DNA from 4 places in the Bacillus silvicola genome. Region 2 is predicted to be linked to each of the others. Evidence: predicted binding sites of a transcription regulator. Region 2 holds the regulator's gene; each other region holds the start of a gene.
What was found. Region 2 encodes Rex, which represses fermentation and respiration genes when NADH is low (regulators of the CRP and FNR family bind a similar motif). Its sites were predicted from a motif close to TTGTGAAATATTTCACAA; they were not measured.
Positions count from the first base shown of each region.

Region 1: the regulator Rex is predicted to act here: its motif matches at 1,659-1,676, upstream of ACP6L7_RS30460 (DUF1641 domain-containing protein).
Region 3: the regulator Rex is predicted to act here: its motif matches at 2,696-2,713, upstream of ACP6L7_RS21280 (L-lactate dehydrogenase).
Region 4: the regulator Rex is predicted to act here: its motif matches at 2,531-2,548, upstream of hcp (hydroxylamine reductase).

Region 1 is NZ_JBNGVC010000013.1:1,626,151-1,631,861, reverse strand. Features, by position in the region: gene ACP6L7_RS30470 (MFS transporter) at 1-593, opposite strand, end outside; gene ACP6L7_RS30465 (winged helix-turn-helix transcriptional regulator) at 967-1,311, shown strand; gene ACP6L7_RS30460 (DUF1641 domain-containing protein) at 1,746-2,186, shown strand; gene ACP6L7_RS30455 (NAD(P)/FAD-dependent oxidoreductase) at 2,231-3,409, shown strand; gene tyrS (tyrosine--tRNA ligase) at 3,751-5,013, opposite strand; T-box leader at 5,069-5,285, opposite strand; gene murB (UDP-N-acetylmuramate dehydrogenase) at 5,390-5,711, opposite strand, start outside.
Region 2 is NZ_JBNGVC010000013.1:948,341-954,051, reverse strand. Features, by position in the region: gene tsaD (tRNA (adenosine(37)-N6)-threonylcarbamoyltransferase complex transferase subunit TsaD) at 1-943, shown strand, start outside; gene ACP6L7_RS26930 (ABC-F family ATP-binding cassette domain-containing protein) at 1,415-3,349, opposite strand; gene ACP6L7_RS26925 (redox-sensing transcriptional repressor Rex) at 3,537-4,166, shown strand; gene ACP6L7_RS26920 (YdiK family protein) at 4,196-4,387, opposite strand; gene ACP6L7_RS26915 (CPBP family intramembrane glutamic endopeptidase) at 4,384-5,133, opposite strand; gene groES (co-chaperone GroES) at 5,536-5,711, shown strand, end outside.
Region 3 is NZ_JBNGVC010000012.1:1,784,207-1,789,917, reverse strand. Features, by position in the region: tRNA gene ACP6L7_RS21345 (tRNA-Ser) at 1-31, shown strand, start outside; tRNA gene ACP6L7_RS21340 (tRNA-Met) at 59-135, shown strand; tRNA gene ACP6L7_RS21335 (tRNA-Asp) at 139-214, shown strand; tRNA gene ACP6L7_RS21330 (tRNA-Phe) at 224-299, shown strand; tRNA gene ACP6L7_RS21325 (tRNA-Thr) at 314-389, shown strand; tRNA gene ACP6L7_RS21320 (tRNA-Lys) at 400-475, shown strand; tRNA gene ACP6L7_RS21315 (tRNA-Gly) at 489-559, shown strand; tRNA gene ACP6L7_RS21310 (tRNA-Ile) at 570-646, shown strand; tRNA gene ACP6L7_RS21305 (tRNA-Asn) at 654-728, shown strand; tRNA gene ACP6L7_RS21300 (tRNA-Ser) at 735-825, shown strand; tRNA gene ACP6L7_RS21295 (tRNA-Glu) at 831-902, shown strand; gene ACP6L7_RS21290 (RNA polymerase sigma factor) at 1,039-1,533, shown strand; gene ACP6L7_RS21285 (anti-sigma factor) at 1,520-2,500, shown strand; gene ACP6L7_RS21280 (L-lactate dehydrogenase) at 2,829-3,773, shown strand; gene ACP6L7_RS21275 (S8 family serine peptidase) at 4,036-5,711, opposite strand, start outside.
Region 4 is NZ_JBNGVC010000012.1:335,149-340,859, reverse strand. Features, by position in the region: gene bla2 (BcII family subclass B1 metallo-beta-lactamase) at 72-842, shown strand; gene ACP6L7_RS13610 (hypothetical protein) at 1,305-2,336, opposite strand; gene hcp (hydroxylamine reductase) at 2,613-3,899, shown strand; gene ACP6L7_RS13600 (PadR family transcriptional regulator) at 4,392-4,712, shown strand; gene ACP6L7_RS13595 (DUF1048 domain-containing protein) at 4,788-5,129, shown strand; gene ACP6L7_RS13590 (ABC transporter ATP-binding protein) at 5,285-5,711, shown strand, end outside.

The DNA of each region.
Region 1 (5,711 bases), 680 kb from region 2:
TTTTTAATTAGTTTAAATTGATCACGAAACGATACAGGTACACCATTTTTTAAATTAGATGGGACCAGTATGCTGTTTGAAATAAAAGCAATAATTCCAATTACAACAATCGCCATAAATGACGCTCTCCAGCCAAATTGTTGACCGATAAATGTTCCAATTGGCACACCTGTAATAGTCGCAACTGTTAATCCAGTAAACATAATCGCAATGGCGCTAGCACGTTTATTCTCTGGTACGATTGCAGCTGCAATTGTAGATCCTATCGACATAAACACGCCATGTGCAAATGCAGATACAATCCTTGCGATAATTAATATAGTGAAGCTTGTTGCTACTGCCGCAATGCCATTACCAATAATGAAAATAACCATAATCCACATTAATAATGTCTTTCTCGACATACTAGCCGTTAACGCTGTTAAGACAGGAGCTCCTACCGCTGCCCCTAACGCATATAGGGAAACAGTTAAACCCGCTGTTGTCACCGAAACATTTAAATCTTTTGAAATGGATGGTAATAAACCGACACTAATAAACTCAGTTGTCCCAATTCCAAACGCACTAATTGCTAGTGCTAATAAAGCAAACATACTTCTTCGATTCGTCTGGACTTCGGAAGATGGTACTGTATATGAACTCAATTGAATTCCTCCTTATTACAAGAAATCCAATCATAATAGTGCGATAAAAAGGCCCTTTTATCTTCTAAAAAATATATTTAATCTCTACAAATGCTATTATGAATGGTTTCATTCTTTTTTTGAAGAACGCACTTTAAAGTACGATAGGCACTAAAAAGTAACATAGTCACTTTTTGGTACCGTACTACTCATTTGCTTCTCACATGTGCTATTATGAAACATATTTAACATGATAAAAAGTACGTACTTTAAAGTGCTATAGGTACTAAAAAGTAACATTTGTATGATTTAACTTATTTTACTCACAAAAGGAGGGTTTCATATGAAGAAATACAATATTCCTGTAGAGGCGACCTTAGAAGTTATCGGCGGCAAATGGAAGGTTGTTATTCTTTGTCACTTAACGAAAGGTACAAAGAGAACGAGTGAACTAAAACGTTCAATGCCTGGTATTACACAAAAAATGTTAACGCAGCAATTACGTGAATTAGAAGACGACGGCGTTATTCAAAGAAAAGTATACAATCAAGTCCCACCAAAAGTAGAATATTCTCTTACTGATTACGGTTGGTCTTTAGAATCGATTCTTGATTCTCTTTGTTCTTGGGGCGAATGCCATCTTGAAAAGGAAGGTAACACATCAATGCTAATTGCAGAAGGTGAATAATAGGAAAAAGGAAAAAACGAACATGAATTTGTTCATTTTTTCCTTTTTTTCTTATTATATATGTATATTTCTAACTGAAACAAAATATTTTATACGCTTTCATACCTTGTCAGTACTACGTTATACGCTCAATATCAAATAATTAGGAATCATTTTTATGTTAACATAGGTGTATATAGTATATAATATAGGATATATATTATATACACTTTCCGGTAACGGAGCTTTCCATTATGCGGACAAGCCATATATCGGACAGTTCATAAATAATAGGTAAGACGTTATGGTTTTAGATTTATGTTTGCAGCTTACTTGCTGTCATAAATTTAAAGGCATTTTATTGTGTTTTGTGAAACTTTGTATAAAGTTTCGTAACCGTTTACTATCTTACTTATAAAAAATAAGAGTATTGCTATCGTAAAGGAGAATTGGAGATGCCAGAAACTATGACTCAAACAAAGCCAAAACAAGAAACTGTACAAATTTCTGCTAGCCAAGGACAACTTGATGTACTTGATCAGTTGTTAAAACCTGAGGTACAAGAATCATTAACTACACTAGTAGAACAGCTTCCAAAATTAACTGAGCTTGTTAACATTTTAACTAAGTCTTATGACTTCGCTCAAACTGTTGCTACTGATGAAGTATTAAAAAGCGACACTGTTGGTGCAATCACAGAGCTTGTAGAACCTGTAAAAGATACAGTGAAAAGCATGGCTGCAACTGCAATCGAAGCGAAAGATCGTGCTGACGAAAGCAACGAAGTTATCGGCCTATTCGGTCTGTTAAAATTATTAAAAGACCCACAAGCACAAAAAATGTTCCGCTTTGTGAACGCATATCTTCAAATTAGTGCAGAACGTAACAATAAATAATTTAATTTATAACAACAATTAGTAAAGACGGGGGATATCATACTATGTCAAAACAAATTGTCATCTTAGGCGCTGGTTATGGCGGTCTTCTTGCCGCTTTAAACGTACGTAAATATTACAGTAAATCAGAAGCACAAGTTACAGTGATTAACCAATACCCAACACACCAAATCATCACTGAACTACACCGCCTTGCAGCTGGTAACGTAGCTGAGCAAGCAATTGCAATGCCACTTACAAAGCTTTTCAAAGGTAAAGATATCGATCTTAAAATTGCAACAGTTGAGTCATTCTCAGTTGATAGCAAAGAAATTAAACTAGCTGGCGGCACTACTTTATCTTACGATGCACTTGTAGTTGCTTTAGGAAGTAAAACTGCTTACTTCGGTATTCCAGGACTAGAAGAAAACAGCATGGTATTAAAATCTGCTGCTGATGCAAATAAAATCTACAAACACGTTGAAGACCGTATTCGTGAATACGCGAAAACGAAAAACGAAGCTGATGCTACAATCGTAATCGGTGGTGGCGGATTAACTGGCGTTGAGCTAGTTGGTGAGCTTGCTGACATTATGCCTAAACTTGCAAAAAGCCACGGCGTAAATCCAAAAGAAGTTAAACTTCTTCTTGTTGAAGCAGGTCCTAAAATCCTTCCAGTATTACCAGACCACTTAATCGAACGTGCAACTACTAGCCTAGAAGCACGCGGCGTTACATTCTTAACTGGTCTTCCTGTAACAAACGTTGCTGGCAATGAAATCGACTTAAAAGACGGTCAAAAACTTGTTGCTAACACATTCGTTTGGACGGGCGGCGTACAAGGTAACCCACTAATCGGTGAATCAGGTCTTGAAGTAAACCGTGGCCGTGCAACAGTTGATGCACACCTACAATCTACTTCTCACAAAGACGTATTCGTTGCTGGAGACAGCGCTGTTGTCTTTGCTGAAGACGGTCGTCCATACCCACCAACTGCACAGATCGCTTGGCAAATGGGTGAGTTAATTGGATACAACTTATACGCAGCACTAGAAGGCAAAGCATTCGAAGAGTTCGCACCTGTAAACTCTGGAACACTTGCTAGTCTAGGACGTAAAGATGCTGTTGCTACAATCGGAGCAAGCAATACTCCGCTTAAAGGCCTACCAGCATCATTAATGAAAGAAGCAAGTAACGTTCGTTACTTATCACACATTAAAGGTCTATTCAGCTTAGCTTACTAATCTGAATATAAGCCCGAATCATGCCCTGCATGGTTCGGGCTATTTTTATCCCGCTATTTGCGGGCTTGTAAAACTTCCACCTTAAAATCCAGTGAATACAGGGATGAAGTTGGAAGATTAACTGCCCGTAAAAGCCCGATTGGTTCAACTAATAATCAGTGGGGATGAACATCCCCCCACTGATTAAAGTTTCACTTTATCCGTAATTTTCTCTAACTTATTTATTCGGCAGAAGAATAATATAACCCTTTTAATTATCTAAATTTACTGATTATTTCATGTCCAAATTGTGTATACGAAAAGATGGAAGTATTCTTCCTACTCCCATCCTTTCACACAAACTATTCTCCTAACTTCACAAGGCTGTAGTTCTTCTTCCCTTTACGAATAATAATAAATCGTCCATCAAATGAATTTTCTACAGTTACATCCGTACCCACATCTGTTACTTTTTCACCATTCATAGATATAGCTCCATTATTAATGTCTTCACGTGCTTGTCTTCTAGATGGCTCAATTCCTAAATCAACTAGCCATTCCACGATGTTTTTCGTCTCTTTTGAAGACTCGAATGTTGGCATTTCTTTAAATCCTTGTTCAATTTCATCAGCTGTTAACGATTTAATATCTCCGCTAAATAACGCTGCTGTAATTTTCACAGCTTGCGAAAATGCATCTTCCCCATGAACGAATTTCGTCATTTCTTCCGCTAATACTTTTTGTGCTTCACGTTTATGCGGCTCTGTTTCTACCTTCACTGACAATTCATCAATACGCTCTTTCGTTAAGAACGTAAAGTATTTCAAGTATTTAACTACATCACGGTCATCTGTATTCACCCAGAACTGGTAAAATTCAAATGGTGTTGTTTTTTCGGGATCAAGCCAGACAGCGCCGCCTGCTGATTTACCAAACTTCGTACCGTCTGATTTCAATAATAACGGAATCGTTAATCCGAATACTCTCGCTTCATGCCCTTCTAACTTACGAATTAAATCTAAACCACTCGTAATATTTCCCCATTGGTCACTACCACCAATTTGCAGTTGAACATCTTCTTTCGTGTATAAGTGATGGAAGTCCATCGCTTGTAAAATTTGGTACGTAAATTCTGTGAAAGAAATTCCTGTGTCTAAACGACTTGCTACAATATCCTTCGCTAACATGCTATTTATACTAAAGTTTTTTCCGTAATCACGTAAAAACTCAATAATGTTTATTTCATGTGTCCAGTCGTAGTTATTTACCATCTTCACTTCGCTATTCCCGCCGAAATCAAATAGCTTTTTCATTTGTGCTGTTAACGCATCCACATTATGCTGGACTACTTCTAACGTTTGCAGTTGACGCTCTGATTGACGTCCACTCGGATCACCAATTGTTCCTGTTGCCCCGCCAATTAAAATAACAGGATGATGACCAGCTAATTGGAATCTCTTCATCATCATAAACGGAATCAAATGTCCGATATGCATACTATCACCAGTCGGATCCACTCCGCAGTATAGTGAAATCTTTTTCTCTTCTACTAGTTTACGTAAACCTTCTTCATCTGTCTGTTGATTCACAGCGCCGCGCCATTCTAATTCATCAATGATATTCATCTTTTGTCATCCCCTTTATTTTTTAAAAACAAAAAGCCCCTATGTCTACGATAGACATAGGGACGATTATTCACCGTGTTACCACCCAGTTTGCATAAATAGCATAGCTACTCATACCACTCTTAGCAATAATATCGATTGCTACTCCGCTTAGCGTTACCTAAGATACTCCAGAGTGTAATTCACAAGTTTGTTTGTGCTAGGTTCCAGCAACCCCTAGCTCTCTTTGATAACAGTGACAAACTGCTACTGGGCTCTTTCAACGTATATTATTTGTTAAATTATTAGCCATTATATTGAATTAAAAACAAAATGTCAACAATACCCAAATATTATTTCGAAATAATTCATACTTTATACGCTTTTTATTCAAAGATTATTGTAGATCTTCTCCAATAATCCTTACTTCTCGCTCTAATTTCACACCGAATTTTTCTTCAACAGTTTTTTGTACGAAATGAATTAAATCGATATAATCTTGTGCAGTTCCGTTATCAACATTCACCATAAATCCAGCGTGTTTTAAAGAAACTTCCACTCCGCCAATTCGCTTACCTTGCAGTCCTGATTCTTGAATAAGCTTACCTGCAAAATTATTTGGTGGACGCTTAAATACACTACCACATGAAGGATACTCTAACGGTTGTTTTGATTCACGCTTAAACGTTAAATCATCCATTTTTTCCTTAATCTCTTCA
Region 2 (5,711 bases):
AACGGAAATTATTGCGAATATCGTTGCATCACAAATTGAAAGTCATAAGCGTTTTGGTGGAGTCGTACCAGAGATTGCATCCCGTCACCATGTAGAAGAAATTACAGTTGTGCTAGAGGAAGCTTTAAAAGAAGCAAATATCACTTTCGAGGATATTGATGCAATTGCCGTAACAGAAGGACCTGGTTTGGTTGGAGCACTTTTAATAGGTGTAAATGCAGCGAAAGCTGTGGCTTTTGCGCATGATATCCCTCTAGTTGGTGTTCATCATATTGCTGGTCATATTTATGCAAACCGTTTAGTAAAAGAAGTACAATTCCCATTACTATCACTTGTTGTATCTGGTGGACATACGGAGCTTGTTTATATGAAAGAACACGGTTCATTTGAAGTGATTGGTGAAACACGAGATGATGCAGCAGGGGAAGCATATGATAAAGTAGCTCGTACGTTATCTATGCCATATCCAGGTGGTCCTCATATTGATCGCCTTGCACATGAAGGAAAGCCGACAATTGATTTACCTCGTGCATGGCTAGAGCCGGATTCGTATGATTTTAGCTTTAGTGGATTGAAATCGGCAGTTATCAACACTGTGCATAACGCAAAACAACGTGGTATAGAAATTGCACCGGAAGATTTAGCAGCAAGTTTCCAAGAAAGTGTAATCGACGTACTTGTAACGAAAGCGTCTCGTGCGGCGGATGCATATAACGTAAAGCAAGTGCTTCTTGCTGGTGGAGTAGCTGCTAATAAAGGGCTTCGTGCACGTTTAGAAGCAGAATTTGCACAAAAAGAAAATATAGAGCTAATTATCCCGCCTCTATCTTTATGCACAGATAATGCAGCGATGATTGCAGCTGCAGGTACAATTGCATACGAACAAGGAAAACGTGCGACATTAGCTTTAAATGCAAATCCAGGATTAGATATTGAAGCATAGTTATACACAAAATTAACCACAACCTGTGGACAAAACCCATGTTATCTGTTGATAATATGGGTTTTGTTGTGTATATAAAATGTGTATAACTTTTTTATAGAATGTGGATAATGTGGAAAAGTTATTTTAATGTCTATTTTATAAAGGTGGATATGTGTATAAACTTGTGGATAAAGCGGATGAGGTCTGACCTTTAAAGATATTCTTTTTCGGGAAATAAAAAACAAGAAGATATCCCCAAAAAACTTTTGAAACATCCGCCTCTTATTATATAGGTTGCTACTATTGTCAATCTTTGTCGGTAAAACGATAGTTCTTGTCGAATCATTCATATATTTTAAGTTACGGTATATATATTCAAAAAATCATTGATATAATTTCATGTGCTAAGGCACTGATTTTAAAATAGAAAATAAAAAGGATGTCTCACACATCCTCGACGTACGAGACATCCTTTTTGTTTAAGTTCACTTATATATGCAGTTCTTCCCATTCTGCCATACAAGCTTCAAGTTGTTCTTGTAGTGTTTGCTTTTTAGATGTAATTTCACTAGCCTTTTCATAATCTGCATATATTTCTGGTAAGCAAAGCTGATCTTCTAATGTAGCAATTTCTTCTTCAAATTCTACGATGTTTTGTTCTAGCTCCTCAATTTTCCGAGTGCGTTGACGCTCTAATTGTTTACGCTCTTTTTCTTCGAGATAATTTAATTTTTCTTGAGCTACAGTTTTTTGAACAGGTGCCTGATTTTCTTGCTGTTCTTGTTGTTCAAATTCTGCACGTTCAATCATTTCATTCTTCTTTTCAACGTAGTAATCGTAGTCACCTAAATATTCTTGTGCACCTTCTGTTGATAACTCAACAACGGTTGTCGTTACACGATTAATAAAGTAGCGGTCATGAGAGACGAATAGAAGAGTACCTGGATAATCAATTAAAGCATTCTCTAGAATTTCTTTACTATTTAAATCAAGATGGTTCGTTGGCTCATCAAGAATTAGTAAATTTGATTTTTGCATCATAAGCTTTGCGAGAGCTAATCGGGCTTTTTGTCCACCACTAAGAGAAGATACTGGCTTTAGTACATCATCCCCTGTGAATAAAAAGTTGCCTAGTATAGTGCGAATTTCTTTTTCAGGTTGCAGAGGATATTCATCCCATAGTTCATTTAAAACTCGCTTAGAAGATGTTAAGTTAGCTTGTTCTTGATCATAATAACCAACAGATACATTTGATCCGAAAGAAACATCACCATTTAGTAGAGGTAACTTATTCACAAGTGATTTTAACAATGTGGATTTCCCAATTCCGTTCGGTCCAACTAAAGCAACACTATCCCCACGAGTTAAGCGCATAGTTACATGTTCAATAATCGGATCTTCATCATAGCCAATAGTTGCATCTTTCACTTGTAAAACATCATTTCCGCTTTGTTTTTCAATATCAAAGTGGAAGGAAGCTGACTTAGAATCGCCCAATGGTCTAGTTAATAATTCCATTCTGTCTAATTGTTTACGGCGACTTTGAGCGCGCTTTGTTGTAGATGCACGAGCTATATTTTTTTGCACAAAGTCTTCAAGTTTAGCAATTTCATCCTGTTGTTTTTCATACCGTTTCATCTCTTGCTCGTATAGTGCCGATTTTAAGTCTAAATATTTACTGTAGTTACCAACAAATCGTTTGCTTTCCTTATTAGAAATTTCGTATACCTGTGTAACGAGTTTATCTAAGAAATAACGGTCATGGGAAACGATTAAAATTGCGCCAGGATAACCTTGTAAATATTGTTCAAGCCAAGTTAATGTTTCAATGTCCAAATGGTTTGTAGGCTCGTCTAAAATAAGTAAATCTGGTTTAGTTAATAATAATTTACCAAGAGCTAATCGTGTTTTTTGCCCACCACTTAATGTAGAAATTGTCGTCTGGTGCATTTCAACTGGGAAGCCAAGACCGCTTAAAATCGAGCGGATATCCGCTTCGTACTGATAGCCACCTTGATCTTTATAATCTAATTGTAATTGATCATAATCAGCTAATAATTTCTCGTATATAGCTGCATTTGAAAAGTTTTCTTCTTTGCCCATCTCTTGCTCTAGCCTTCGAAGTTTTGTCTCCATTTGCTGCAAGTGTGTAAAGACGGTTAACATTTCATCCCAAATTGTTAAAGACGTTTCTAATCCGGTATTTTGAGCTAAATACCCCATTGAGACATCTTTTGGTTTTATAATTTCACCACCATCATGAGATAACTCACCAGCTATTATTTTTAATAATGTAGATTTTCCGGCTCCATTTCGTCCGACTAGTGCGATACGATCTTTCGTTTGTACTTCCAATTTTATGTTTGCAAGAATCGTTTCTGCACCGTATAATTTCGAAAGCGCGTTTACTTGTAATAAAATCAATGTTTTCACCTCAAATAATTTCTTAACTTTGCCATGTTTATATTTCTCAATCATACTAAAAATAGTGTATAGTTTAAAATAAAGAGAGAATACTTCTTCTCTTTATTATACAAGGAAATTCATGAGTGCTAAACTTTTGTATTTGATTCAAGTATATGAATAAAGATAGGAAGAGAGGAGAGGTTATATGGATCAGCAAAAAATTCCACAGGCCACTGCCAAACGATTGCCTCTATACTATCGATTTATCCAAAACTTATCTCTTTCTGGTAAGCAACGTGTTTCATCAGCCGAATTGAGTGAAGCGGTAAAGGTTGATTCCGCAACTATTCGAAGAGATTTTTCATATTTTGGAGCGTTAGGGAAAAAAGGTTATGGATATAACGTAAATTATTTATTATCATTTTTCCGTGAAACACTCGACCAAGATGATATAACACGTGTAGCACTTATTGGAGTAGGTAATTTAGGGACCGCTTTCTTACATTATAATTTCACGAAAAACAATAATACAAAAATTGAAATGGCGTTTGACGTTAGTGAAGAGAAAGTTGGAACAGAAATCGGAGGCATTCCTGTATATCATTTGGATGAACTAGAAGAACGTTTATCAACTGATATACAAGTGGCAATATTAACAGTACCCGCTACAGTAGCACAATCTGTGGCAGATAGATTGGCAGAAACGAACGTGCATGGTATTTTAAATTTCACACCAGCACGCTTAAATGTGTCAGAGAATATAAGAATTCATCATATTGATTTAGCTGTAGAGTTACAAACACTTGTGTACTTTTTGAAGAATTATCCACAATAAAACGCAGAGGAAGCGACCTCTGCGTTTTATTATTGTTTTTTCTTTGTGAATTTAACTAAGATAAGGCGAAGTGCCAAATTAAAATCAATTGTTGCCATAACTGCAAATAGTATTGTCCACATATTCCAGATTGTATCTGTTACGTTCGTAATGGCGAAACGTGTAAAGATACATCCAAGAAGAAAATACAATGCAGCCATGAACAATGGTGAGTTTCTCATACAAAAAATCCTCCGATAAAGCCTTGCATTTTTTCAGCTTCTTTAATCATTTCTTGAATTTGTTCATTGCTTACTAAAACTTGAGCAACTGCAACTAATGTATTCATTGCAACATGGGCTGCAATTGGAACGATAATACGCTTCGTTTTTACATATAAAAAGGCGAATACGAGCCCCATAGCAGTGTATACCAATAAGTGAGTAAAATCAAAATGAATCGCCGCAAATACAAGGGAACTAATAATAGCGGCAATAAAGAAGTTAAACTTCTTATAAAGTGTACCAAATAAAATTTTTCTAAATACGATTTCTTCTAAAATTGGCCCTATAATAGATACAACAATAAGGAACCAAGGTGTTGTTCTTGCGATATCCATAAGTCTTGCTGTATTTTCAGATCCAGGTTTAATACCTAATACATACATTTCGATCATACCAGCAATACTTTGTGAGAAAAATGCTAAGAAAAACCCGATAAAAATCCATCCAATTGTAGCTGGAACAGTAGAGCGCATTTTATCTAAATGCCTGTCACGAATATCTGTTCTAAGTAACCAAAGTACGATACATAATGCAATAAAGAAGCTAATGATTGCCCAATGGCCAGTTATGAGTTGGAATTTCTCCTCTCTAGTAAATCCCTTATTATCATAAAGTCCAGTTTTCAAGAGAAGTGGTAATCCGGCAATTGAAGATAACTGCATTAAAATGTATGTAACGATAACCCACCAATATTGTTTTTTCAAAGGGTTTAACCATCCTTTCTAACTCTAGTGTATGAGATAAGGTAGGATAACATGTAAATATGCTACCTACGATATAAACTGTCACTTAAATTATGTTTTTTTCGTAAATCCTCATTTGAAATGATAATAGAAGACAGGAAAAAGTTGTGTGTGTAGCGAAAACAACTTAGGGTGTCCTTTCATATTGTAACATACGAGTAGTGGAAACAACGATTCATATAGTAAAGGTAGTAGAAGTAGGATTCTATATAGAAAAGTTTATATAGTAATTTGCGAAAAAATTATGATTTTTTTACTTGCAAAAGAAATTGAGATTATTTATTATTATAAGTGTGTTAGCACTCGGGTGACTTGAGTGCTAATAAATAAAATTCACATAACAAAATGAGGAGGTTATTGTTCATGCTAAAGCCATTAGGTGATCGCGTTGTAATTGAACTTGTTCAAGCAGAAGAAAAAACAGCAAGTGGTATTGTATTACCAGACACTGCAAAAGAAAAACCACAAGAGGGTAAAGTTATTGCAGTAGGTACAGGCCGAGTGCTTGAAAATGGTGAGCGTGTTGCTTTAGAGGTAGC
Region 3 (5,711 bases), on a different contig from region 2:
CGCGGGGGTTCGAATCCCTCTACCTCCTCCATTTTTTCTAAATTAAATATTATATTATCGCGGGGTGGAGCAGCACGGTAGCTCGTCGGGCTCATAACCCGAAGGTCGCAGGTTCAAATCCTGTCCCCGCAACCAAATGGTCCCGTGGTGTAGTGGTTAACATGCCTGCCTGTCACGCAGGAGATCGCCGGTTCGACCCCGGTCGGGACCGCCATTTTATTAAGGCTCGGTAGCTCAGTCGGTAGAGCAGAGGACTGAAAATCCTCGTGTCGGCGGTTCGATTCCGTCCCGAGCCACCATTTTGAAGTCGCAAGCCGGCTTAGCTCAATTGGTAGAGCAACTGACTTGTAATCAGTAGGTTGGGGGTTCAAGTCCTCTAGCCGGCACCACTTTCAAAATGAGCCATTAGCTCAGTTGGTAGAGCATCTGACTTTTAATCAGAGGGTCGAAGGTTCGAATCCTTCATGGCTCACCATTTTCAATTTAATGCGGGTGTAGTTTAGTGGTAAAACAAGAGCCTTCCAAGCTCTGGTCGAGAGTTCGATTCTCTTCACCCGCTTTTCAATTATGGGCCTATAGCTCAGCTGGTTAGAGCGCACGCCTGATAAGCGTGAGGTCGATGGTTCGAGTCCATTTAGGCCCACCATAATTATTCCGCAGTAGCTCAGTGGTAGAGCTATCGGCTGTTAACCGATCGGTCGTAGGTTCGAGTCCTACCTGCGGAGCCATATTATAGAGAAGTACCCAAGTGGCTCAAGGGGCTCCCCTGCTAAGGGAGTAGATCGCGAACGCGGTGCGAGGGTTCGAATCCCTTCTTCTCTGCCAGAACTGGCCCGTTGGTCAAGTGGTTAAGACACCGCCCTTTCACGGCGGTAACACGGGTTCGAATCCCGTACGGGTCATACTAAAAGAGATAGCATAATCTGCTATCTCTTTTTTGTTGTGTAAAAGTGGACTTTGGATAGTCCGCTTTTTTTTATAGATTTTTTGTATACTTTTTTCTATTTGAATCGTCTAACTAATAGAAAGGAGAGAGCGATGGAGTATGAAAAGGTCATTATAGAAACATCAAAAAGTATTTATAGGTATTTGCTTAAAATTGGAGTAACACCAGCAGAAGCAGAGGATATCGTTCAAGATACGATACATAAAGCATTATTATCTATACCGAACATAAAAATTACTTATATAAAAACATGGTTATTTCAAGTTGCGATTAATAGGCACCGTGATTTAGCAAGAAGGCAAAAGCGTATTGAAGAGATCCCGATTGAATCTGTTCAATTAATTGGATCAAAAGGATTAGATGAACCGATTTTAAGAAAAGAGCTTCAAGTAGAAATACAAAGCATACTTGGAAAGATGAATCCAGCATATAAACATATTCTTTTATTAAAGTATGACTATGAACTCTCATATAAGGAAATAGCAACCGTATTAGAGATGAAAGAAGAGACAGTGCGTGTTTCATTGTATAGGGCTCGCAATGAGTTTAAAAAGCTTTATAGGAGGTTTGAAGATGGGCAGAGATGAATTTGATTTTGATATAGAATCGAGTAAAGTCTCAATGATGTTGAAAAAGGCGAAGAGAAGACAATTATTTAAAATAATATTAATTTCTACTTTACTTTTTATTGTTTTATTCATTGGTTGTATAATAGGAATTTCACAATTGAACAATAGAGCTTACTTAGCGATGGATCGTGATTTAAATATGATTAGACAAATTACAAGGCCTAATACGGAAAGAGGTGTAGCAATTACTTCTAACGGTTTATTTAAAAGTACAGTAGAGTATAAAACGTATAAAGTTATTGAAGGGAAACCTGTTAAGTGGGAGGATGAAGTGTATGAGTATAAAGTTTGGAGTACATTTCGTCGATTATCGAATGTAAACCCGTTAACAATATCAGATAATGTTGTAATGGGTAATGAGCGTATTAATAGGGCAAGTGAATTGTATAACAATCAAACGATGGAAAGAGAAATGCAGTTTTATCTACCATTTGCTTCATATAATAGTTATATAAATGATATAGAGAAAGTTAATGGTGAAAATAAGGTAGCTGAATTGGCTATATCTTTTGATAAACCATATAAAGTGTCTGAAATAAAAAAGATGTTGCCAGAAGGAGTGCATCCTGTTTGGTATTGGGTGGACACATATTATGATAAAAAATCATATCATTTAGATGACGTCACTGAAAGTGCTTATGAGGTGTACGGTTTTAAAGCAAAGTCAGGTGATATTGAATTTGGTAATGGAAAGGAAAAAGATTTTCTTTTAGCAATTCAAAACGGTTTAGATCAAAAGGGAAAGTATTATGAGGAATATAAACGTATATATGACTACCTGAAAGGGAAGAAAACAAAACCAAGTGAGGAAGATGTAAAAGTTATTGGTGTTGTTGTGACAGGAATGGCTGCGGATTTACAAAAATTAAAAAATCAAAATTACGTAAAAGCTGCTGTATTAGGGGCTACTGCGGAAAATAGATAATATAGAAGAAGCTGTCTTTCAATAGGGGATCTATTGGAGGCAGCTTTTTTATGGTGTTATCATTGTCGAGTTTTGTCGGTAAGTCGATATATTCAGAAAATCGCCGATATAATTTCACTTGCCGATAAAAAAATAAGAAAAACCCGTTCACAATCTAAGCGAAACACCTAAATTGGTATTGATTCCACACCTGCCACGATAACTTTTTCACAATAATCCATGCTACAATATGAATGTAAAGAAGTTAAACAACATTAAATTAGTATTTTAATTAATTACTTAAACAATAATAAAAAATAGATGTAAACAATTGAAAGGGGAAATTAACATGAAAAAAGGTATCAATCGCGTAGTATTAGTAGGAACAGGAGCTGTAGGTTGTAGTTATGCCTACTCAATGATCAACCAAGGTGTAGCTGAAGAATTCGTATTAGTAGATGTTAATGAAGCAAAAGCAGAAGGAGAAGCAATGGACTTAAGTCATGCGGTACCATTCTCTCCAGCAGCAACAAAAGTTTGGAGCGGTAGCTATGCAGATTGTAAAGATGCAGATCTAGTTGTTATCACTGCTGGATTACCACAAAAGCCAGGCGAAACTCGTTTAGACTTAGTTGAGAAAAATACAAAGATCTTTAAACAAATCGTTCGCGGTATTATGGATAGCGGATTCGATGGAATCTTCTTAATCGCAACAAACCCAGTTGATATTTTAACTTACGTAACTTGGAAAGAATCTGGCTTACCAAAAGAGCGTGTAATTGGTTCTGGTACTACTTTAGACTCTGCTCGTTTCCGTTACATGTTAGGTGACTACTTAGATGTAGATCCACGTAACGTTCATGCTTACATCGTTGGTGAGCACGGTGACACTGAACTTCCAGTATGGAGCCACGCTACTGTAGGTGTACAAAAACTAGAAACAATCTTAGCGAACAACGAACAGTATAACCAAGAAGATTTAGATAAAATCTTTGAAAATGTACGTGATGCAGCTTACCATATCATCGAGCGTAAAGGCGCAACTTACTACGGAATCGGTATGTCACTACTTCGTGTAACTAAAGCAATCTTAAGCAACGAGAACAGCGTATTAACTGTATCTGCATACCTTGAAGGTCAATATGGTGAGAAAGATGCTTACGTAGGTGTTCCAGCTGTTATTAACCGCGAAGGTGTACGTGAAATCGTAGAACTTGAATTAAACGAAGAAGAAAAAGTGAAGTTCGCTCATTCTGTAAAAGTATTAAAAGAAACAATGGCACCAGTACTATAATAATTGCTAAATAATTCAGAGGCGGGAAACTGCTTCCTACCTCTGAGTTTTTATATAATTTAATATAAATTCCTTTTCCGGTTTCCCTTGTATATCCCCAATATACCCCTATTGCTGGATAAGGGTCGTTTATAGAAAAGAGCACTCTATTTTATATAGAGTGCTCTTTATTATCCCGCTATTTGCCGGGCAGCCCGATTGGTGAAGGCTAATAATCAGTGGGGGGATGAACAAAACCCCCACTGATTAAAGTTTCACTTTATTATTTTTTAGGCGTTAATCCTAATTTCTTTAAAATATCTGCAAGAGTACCGCTTTTTGATTTTTCAACAGGCGTTTGTGATGTAGCTGCATCTGGCCCTTTCTTCAAGAAGTTCTTTTCAACGAAACGAATATCTTTTTCGTCGACAATACCATCTTTGTTAAGATCGCCGTCTTTTACAGATACTCCTTTTTTACCATAGTTGCTCGCGATAATTTCAGCATCTTTAATATCAATTACCTTATCTCCATTTACATCACCTGCAAGATTTTCATCAGGTCGTGCATAATAATATTGGCCAAGCAGCTTACCATCTTTTTCAGTACCTAATTTCGTTGTTAGGCGGCTTGTTAAATGCCCTGGGACTTCTACGTATAAGTTATAGTCACGTTTATTAACAGGAAGTCCATTTAATTTAAAGTATCCGTATTTATCTAGTGAGCCTTCAAACTTATGACGGTAAGAATCAGTTGCATATACTTTTACGCCAAGTTTCGTATAATCGAACTTTTCATCTAAATATCCACGTTCATTTACGGATGCGCCAGGTTTAATATTTCCTTCCACGAGTGAATTGAGTGACATAACTGAGAATGTTTGATCTTGAAGGACACGCATTCTATTTGGCTCTGTTTCTCCTTGTTTCCAGTAAGCAAACACTGATGAATCTAACTGAGCATTTGCTTCATAAAACTCATCATTTTCGACTTTAAAAGTTACATCAATGAACGGGAAATCACCATCTAATCCAGCGAAGTTTTTGTCATCGATAGCGCCGCCGACTGTAACAGAGCCTGATTCTAGTTTCGGCTCATTTACTTTTGCTGTTACACCTTTTTCGGAAAGGAGTTTTTCAAAAGCAGGATTGAATTTCGCATTTGCAAATTTGAAGTTCTTCTCTAGGAATTTGACGTTAAATTCTCCAGAGATGAATTGTTTCACATGTTTGGCGTTTAGCGTCACAGTGAATTCATCATCTTTATATACTTCTTTTTTATCATAACTAGTTTTCGCATATTGAGCTCCTTGCGGGATAAACCAATAGTTATTTACACCGCTTGGATAGTCGGGGCCTGCAGTTGCATAATCGAAAATATATACGCCTGTGTTCATTGGGCCTTCCACTTTAAAGGATTCAGGAGTAATGCCAACTTTAAAGTCACCATTTTCATTAATAGGTAAAAACTTATGCAAGTATGGGGAATAGTCATAGTACATAACCCCGTTCGCTTCTTGCGTAATGTTTAACCCTTTTCCTTTTAAGTAGTCAACGTTTGAATCATACACATTTCCTTTAATCCATAATGCCTTTTTACCGTCTTCTACTGTATAGTTTTCTTCATTTAATTCATAAATACCAGGTTTTAATCCAGTTAATTTCACTTCTGGCGGTGTATTATCAATTACGACATAATCACCTTTCACACGTGCCTTCCCGGCTTTATCATAGCCAACAAATTCAATTGTGTAATCTCCTTCTGGTAAGTTGATTTTCTCATCACCAATTGGTTTCGCCGGATCATTTGTGAAAGGATACACTTTTCCGTTAAAGAATGAATCTAAGTAGTAATACACATCAGTTTTTAGTCCACTCGTGTTTAATGTCCCAAGGAAACCGAGAGCTTTACTTGTTTTCGAATCTTTAACGATAAGATCTAACGTTTCAAGTTCACTGT
Region 4 (5,711 bases), on a different contig from region 2:
GGAACAAACATTTGAGATGAATTGTCTAATATAGGTAATAACTATTTCGTTTGAAAGAAAGGGTGGAGAAAATGAAAAATACATTATTAAAAGTAGGGGTATGTGTTAGTTTACTAGGAACAACTCAATTTGTTAGTACAATTTCCTCTGTACAAGCAGAACGAATGATAGAGCACAAAGTAATAAAAAATGAGACAGGAACTATTTCACTTTCTCAGTTAAACAAAAATGTATGGGTTCATACGGAGTTAGGTTATTTTAACGGAGAAGCAGTTCCTTCGAACGGTCTAGTTCTTACTACTTCAAAAGGATTAGTACTTGTCGATTCTTCTTGGGATGATAAGTTAACGAAAGAATTAATAGAGATGGTAGAAAAGAAATTTAAGAAGCGCGTAACGGATGTTATTATTACACATGCGCACGCTGATCGAATTGGCGGAATACAAACGTTGAAAGAAAGAGGTATTAAAGCGCATAGTACAGCATTAACTGCGGAATTAGCAAAGAAAAATGGATATGAAGAACCACTTGGAGACTTACAAACAATTACGAATTTGAAGTTTGGAAATATGAAAGTAGAAACGTTCTATCCAGGGAAAGGACATACAGAAGATAATATTGTCGTATGGTTACCGCAATACAACATTTTAGCAGGAGGCTGTTTAGTGAAATCTGCGGGGGCAAAAGATTTAGGGAATGTTGCTGATGCATATGTAAATGAATGGTCGATATCAATTGAGAATGTGTTGAACCGATATGGAAATATGAACTTAGTAGTGCCTGGTCATGGAGAAGTAGGGGACAGAGGATTACTTTTACATACATTGGATTTGTTGAAATAAGAAACTGTTGGAATATAAAAGCGAGGGGAAACAATTTCCTCCTCGCTTTCTTCTAGCTATATTTAAATGCGAAGCTATCAATTACGCCTGTATACGTTACTGAGATTTTAATTCCAAATATACAAATACCAGTACCGTCATAATTGCTATAACAACGTAAGTAACATCAAGCATTATAAGTGTTTTTAATGTTTCAGTCATCCTAGTTCACCCCTGTTATAAAAATATAACATGATCTTTTTATCAATCAGATAAGAAATCATAAAGATAAAATGTACATGAAATTTCTTAAGTAGTTTCTATATAAATATATCATATAAATAATGTAAACAATGTAAAGATAATGTAAATGTGTTGTAAAGAAAGAGGTTGCTCATAATGTCTATAAATCTTTTTAGTTGTATATACTATGTATTTCTCGTGTGCCATGTAGGAAACAGTTATAACATGTGAAAAATAAATTTACTTTGACAAATCAATCACGATGGTAGCTGTTATTACATTTTCCTCTAATACATCTACCTGTACTTGTTCATCGTTTCTCCAATTGATATTGAAGTTCTCTGTCGTATACATTTCCTTAAGAGTGACCTCTTTATATTTTTCTAAAATGCTACCTCTTTTCCCATAATAGATTCTTACAGTTGAACTGGGACTTGGTCCTTTTGATTTTATTGTTTCCCTAAACTCGATAATATTTATTAGATTTGGAGATTCACTTTTTTGAAAGGTAAAGGAACTGACCACTTTTTGTACTTTCTTAAAAACAGAACTACTGGATTTATCTGATACATTAAATTCCACAACTTCAGGTACTGTTTCTTTTCCGCGTAGCGTTATCGTTGCTTCATAGTCGTTTTTCCAATCTATTGAAACGTTTGAAGAATCGAGACGTTCCCCAGCATTTGCAATACTTGTGTCCAAATGTTCCGACCAACCGTATTTAATTCTGACTGGAGAGGGACCATGAGTAGAGTCCGAATCTTTTTTTACTACTTTAATCGTATTTATATTATTCGGAGAATGACTTTTTTTAAGTGTGATGTCCTGTAAATACAAAAAGTAAGAAAAACAGCCTACTAATAAAATAATTGGAATTAAAATACGTATGGCAGTAACGGGACGGCCTCGTGTCGCTTTTTTCTTAGTACTTTTAATATTTTGTTCAAGATCTTTTTCAATACTCGTTGAAACTTTTACTTTGGGCGGGCGAATAAACCACCAAATGAAAGCTATAAGTAGTAAGAAAAGAGGTATTCCTTGAATAAAGAGAAATCCTTTCCAAAAATCAAGTCTAGTACTATATGGAGAATCTGTTGCCATCACCCCTATAAAAAGTGCCACTGGACTTGCAAGTGTATTTATCCCTAAACCGATCATTACGAATGAAAGTTTTTTATCCCTAATTTTTCGTGACCCGGCCATAATAAACAGAAATACTGCAATACCGAGTATAAGAAATAGTATCCCATAATAAAACATCATATATACCATATTATCCCTCCATAATTTTAATTGTACCATCAGCAAGGGAAATTTTGTGAAATATTAGATGGGTATGATTTTTGTATTCCTTAAAAGTGCGCTGATATATTATGCAAATAATTGATCATGCGCAAGTATTAATATCAGAAGACAGTAAAAATATTATGTCAACAATGTGAACTGTCACAAATTTATACATATTATTGTGATTGATATCACATCCCTTTTCATCAATGGGTATTATGCTTAGGTTGTAAGGAATGATTGGGAGAGGGTGGGATGATAATGTTTTGTTATCAATGTGAACAAACGCCGACAGGTGGATGTAAAGTGATAGGTGTTTGCGGTAAAAATGAAACAATTGCAAGTTTACAAGATACGATTGTGTTTGGGTTAAAAGGAATTGCGGCTTATCGTACGCATGCTGCTCAGCTAGGGTATACTGATGCATTTGTAGATGCTACAACGCAAGAAGCTTTATATATGACATTAACAAATTCTAATTTTAATGAACAAGAACATATTGATATGGCTATGAAAGTTGGGAAATCAGCTTTGCGGGTGATGGAATTATTAGATGAGGCACATACGAATCACTTTGGTGTTCCAGAGCCTGTTCAAATTACGCAAAACCATGTAGAAGGTAAGGCAATTGTAGTTACTGGTCATAATTTATTTGCGTTAGAAGAATTATTAAAGCAAACAGAAGGAAAAGAAATTAATATTTATACGCATTCTGAAATGTTACCAGCGCACGGATATCCGCAGCTCAAAAAATATAAACATTTAAAAGGAAACATTGGTAAGGCATGGTATGATCAACGACGACTTTTCGAAAAATTTACCGGTGCAATATTAGCTACAACGAACTGTGTGATGCCAATTAAAGGATCATATTCTGATCGATTCTATTCATATGATATTGCAGGTTTAGAGGGTGTACAAAAAATTGAAAATGATGATTTTACACCATTGATTCAAAAAGCGCTTGAACTTCCAGAAGTACATATAGATTCGGATGAACAGTTAGTAACAGGGTTTCATCATAATACAGTCTTATCATTAGCCCCAGAAATTATTGAGGCAGTAAAAGAAGGAAAGATTAAGCGTTTCTTTGTCATCGCAGGTTGTGATGCTCCAGGAAAAGGTGGGGAATATTATCGTGAATTAGCAACGTCACTTCCACCAGAAACGGTAATTTTAACAACTTCTTGTGGGAAATTCCGCTTTAATGATGTAAGTTATGGGGTTGTACCGGGTACGGAGATTCCGCGTTACATTGATTTAGGACAATGTAATAATTCAATTTCTACATTGAAAATAGCGGCTGCTTTAGCAGATGCTTTTCAATGTGAAGTAAACGAATTGCCATTGAGTATTGTCCTATCTTGGTTTGAACAAAAAGCGGTTGCTATTTTACTCGGGCTATTTAGTCTTGGAATTCAAGATATCCGTATCGGTCCAAAGGCTCCTGAATTTATTTCACCTAGCGTGCTTGATGTATTACAAGAAACATTCGGTTTAAAATTGATTACAACTGCAGCAGAAGATATGGATATGATGTTATCGTAACAAAAGGATAATCTGTCTTATTAATAAGAAGAGCTAGCCGTATTCATTAACTTCGATATAGTATGGCGCCCCAAAATAAAAATTCTACATTTTTGTTTTGGGGTATTTTTTTTTCTTAACGGGATAGGTATGTGGCGAAATTTCTTCAAAAAGAAAATCGCCTGTATCTAATAGGTAATAGTTGATTTTAGAAAAATATAAAAAATCGAGTTGACATTTACAGCTACTCAGTCATACAATGTACTTGTAATAGGTGATACTGAGTAGTATTGTTTCTCAAAATATTTTCAGTAAACTATAGGTAATAGTGGATTTTAGAAAAATTTTGAAAATGAGTTGACATCTACAACTACTTAGTCATACAATGTAGTTGTAATAAGTAATACTGAATAGTCTGATTTTACTCAAGAGCTATTCAGTAAAAAATCGCCTTAGTACTCTGTGATACTGAATATAAGTCAGACAGAATAGGGGGTAAAGGAGGATCAGAACATGGAAAATTTAACTGAAATGCTGAAAGGTTCACTGGAAGGGTGTGTGCTGGAAATCATCAGCCGTCGTGAAACGTATGGATATGAGATTACCCGCCACCTGAATGATCTTGGGTTTACCGAAGTCGTGGAAGGGACAGTTTATACCATCCTCGTACGATTAGAAAAGAAAAAGCTTGTGAATATTGAAAAGAAACCATCAGATATGGGACCGCCTCGTAAGTTTTATTCACTAAATGAGGATGGCCGTCAGGAGCTTGAATTATTTTGGGAAAAATGGGATTTTGTATCTTCAAAAATTAACGTCTTGAAGTCAAACTAGCCTCATAATATAAAATGTTCCGACTCATATTTGAAGAGTTTCTTGTTCTGCTTTATAAAAAAGGAGGAAAATAAGATGTTGGAAATGTTCAAAAAATTAATTGGTGATAAAAAAGAGTACAAAATGATGATGGCACGTGTTGGAGCACTGCCAGAGGACTATCAGTTTGTGTTTAAGAAAATTCAAAACTACATGTGGAATTTCTCAGCGGGTAATGGAATGGATATGCTGCACATACAGTATGAATTAATCGATTTGTTTGAAGCCGGTGCAGCGGAAGGCAGACAAGTGCTTGACATTACTGGGGAGGACGTAGCATCGTTTGCTGACGAACTCGTAGCAAACGCTAAAACATATGTCTCCAAGTATCGTGAAGATTTGAATGAAAGTATCATGAAGCAATTGAGAAAAAAATAAATGTAATAAGTAATACTGACTGATTAGCTGGTTACAAATGTGAATTGCCGCCATCGCTATTCAGTTATATTTTTAAACCGCTACTAAGTAGTACAGATTATCAGTGATACTAAATAGAGGGTATAGGTAATCTATTTTTATAAGGGGGAAAAAGTATGAGCAATGCAGCGATTTCTGTAAAAGGTTTAAAAAAATCTTTTAAAGACAAGGAAGTTTTAAAAGGGGTGGATTTTGAGGTGCAGCGTGGCGAAATCTTCGCGCTGCTGGGCTCAAATGGAGCGGGCAAGACGACGACGGTCAATATCCTTTCGACGCTGATGAAGCAAGATGGTGGTGAAGTAGGTATTTGTGGTTTTGACGTCCAGCATCAACCGGATCATGTCCGTCAAAGCATCAGTCTGACAGGACAGTTCGCAGCTTTAGACGGTATGCTCTCTGGGAGAGAAAACTTGATAATGATCGCCAAGTTGCGTGGAGTTTCTAGTCCCGCTCAAGTTGCCGATAATTTGCTTGCAAGGTTTAGTCTGACCGATGCAGCCAACCAGAGGGCAGACCAGTATTCGGGAGGGATGAAGCGCCGGC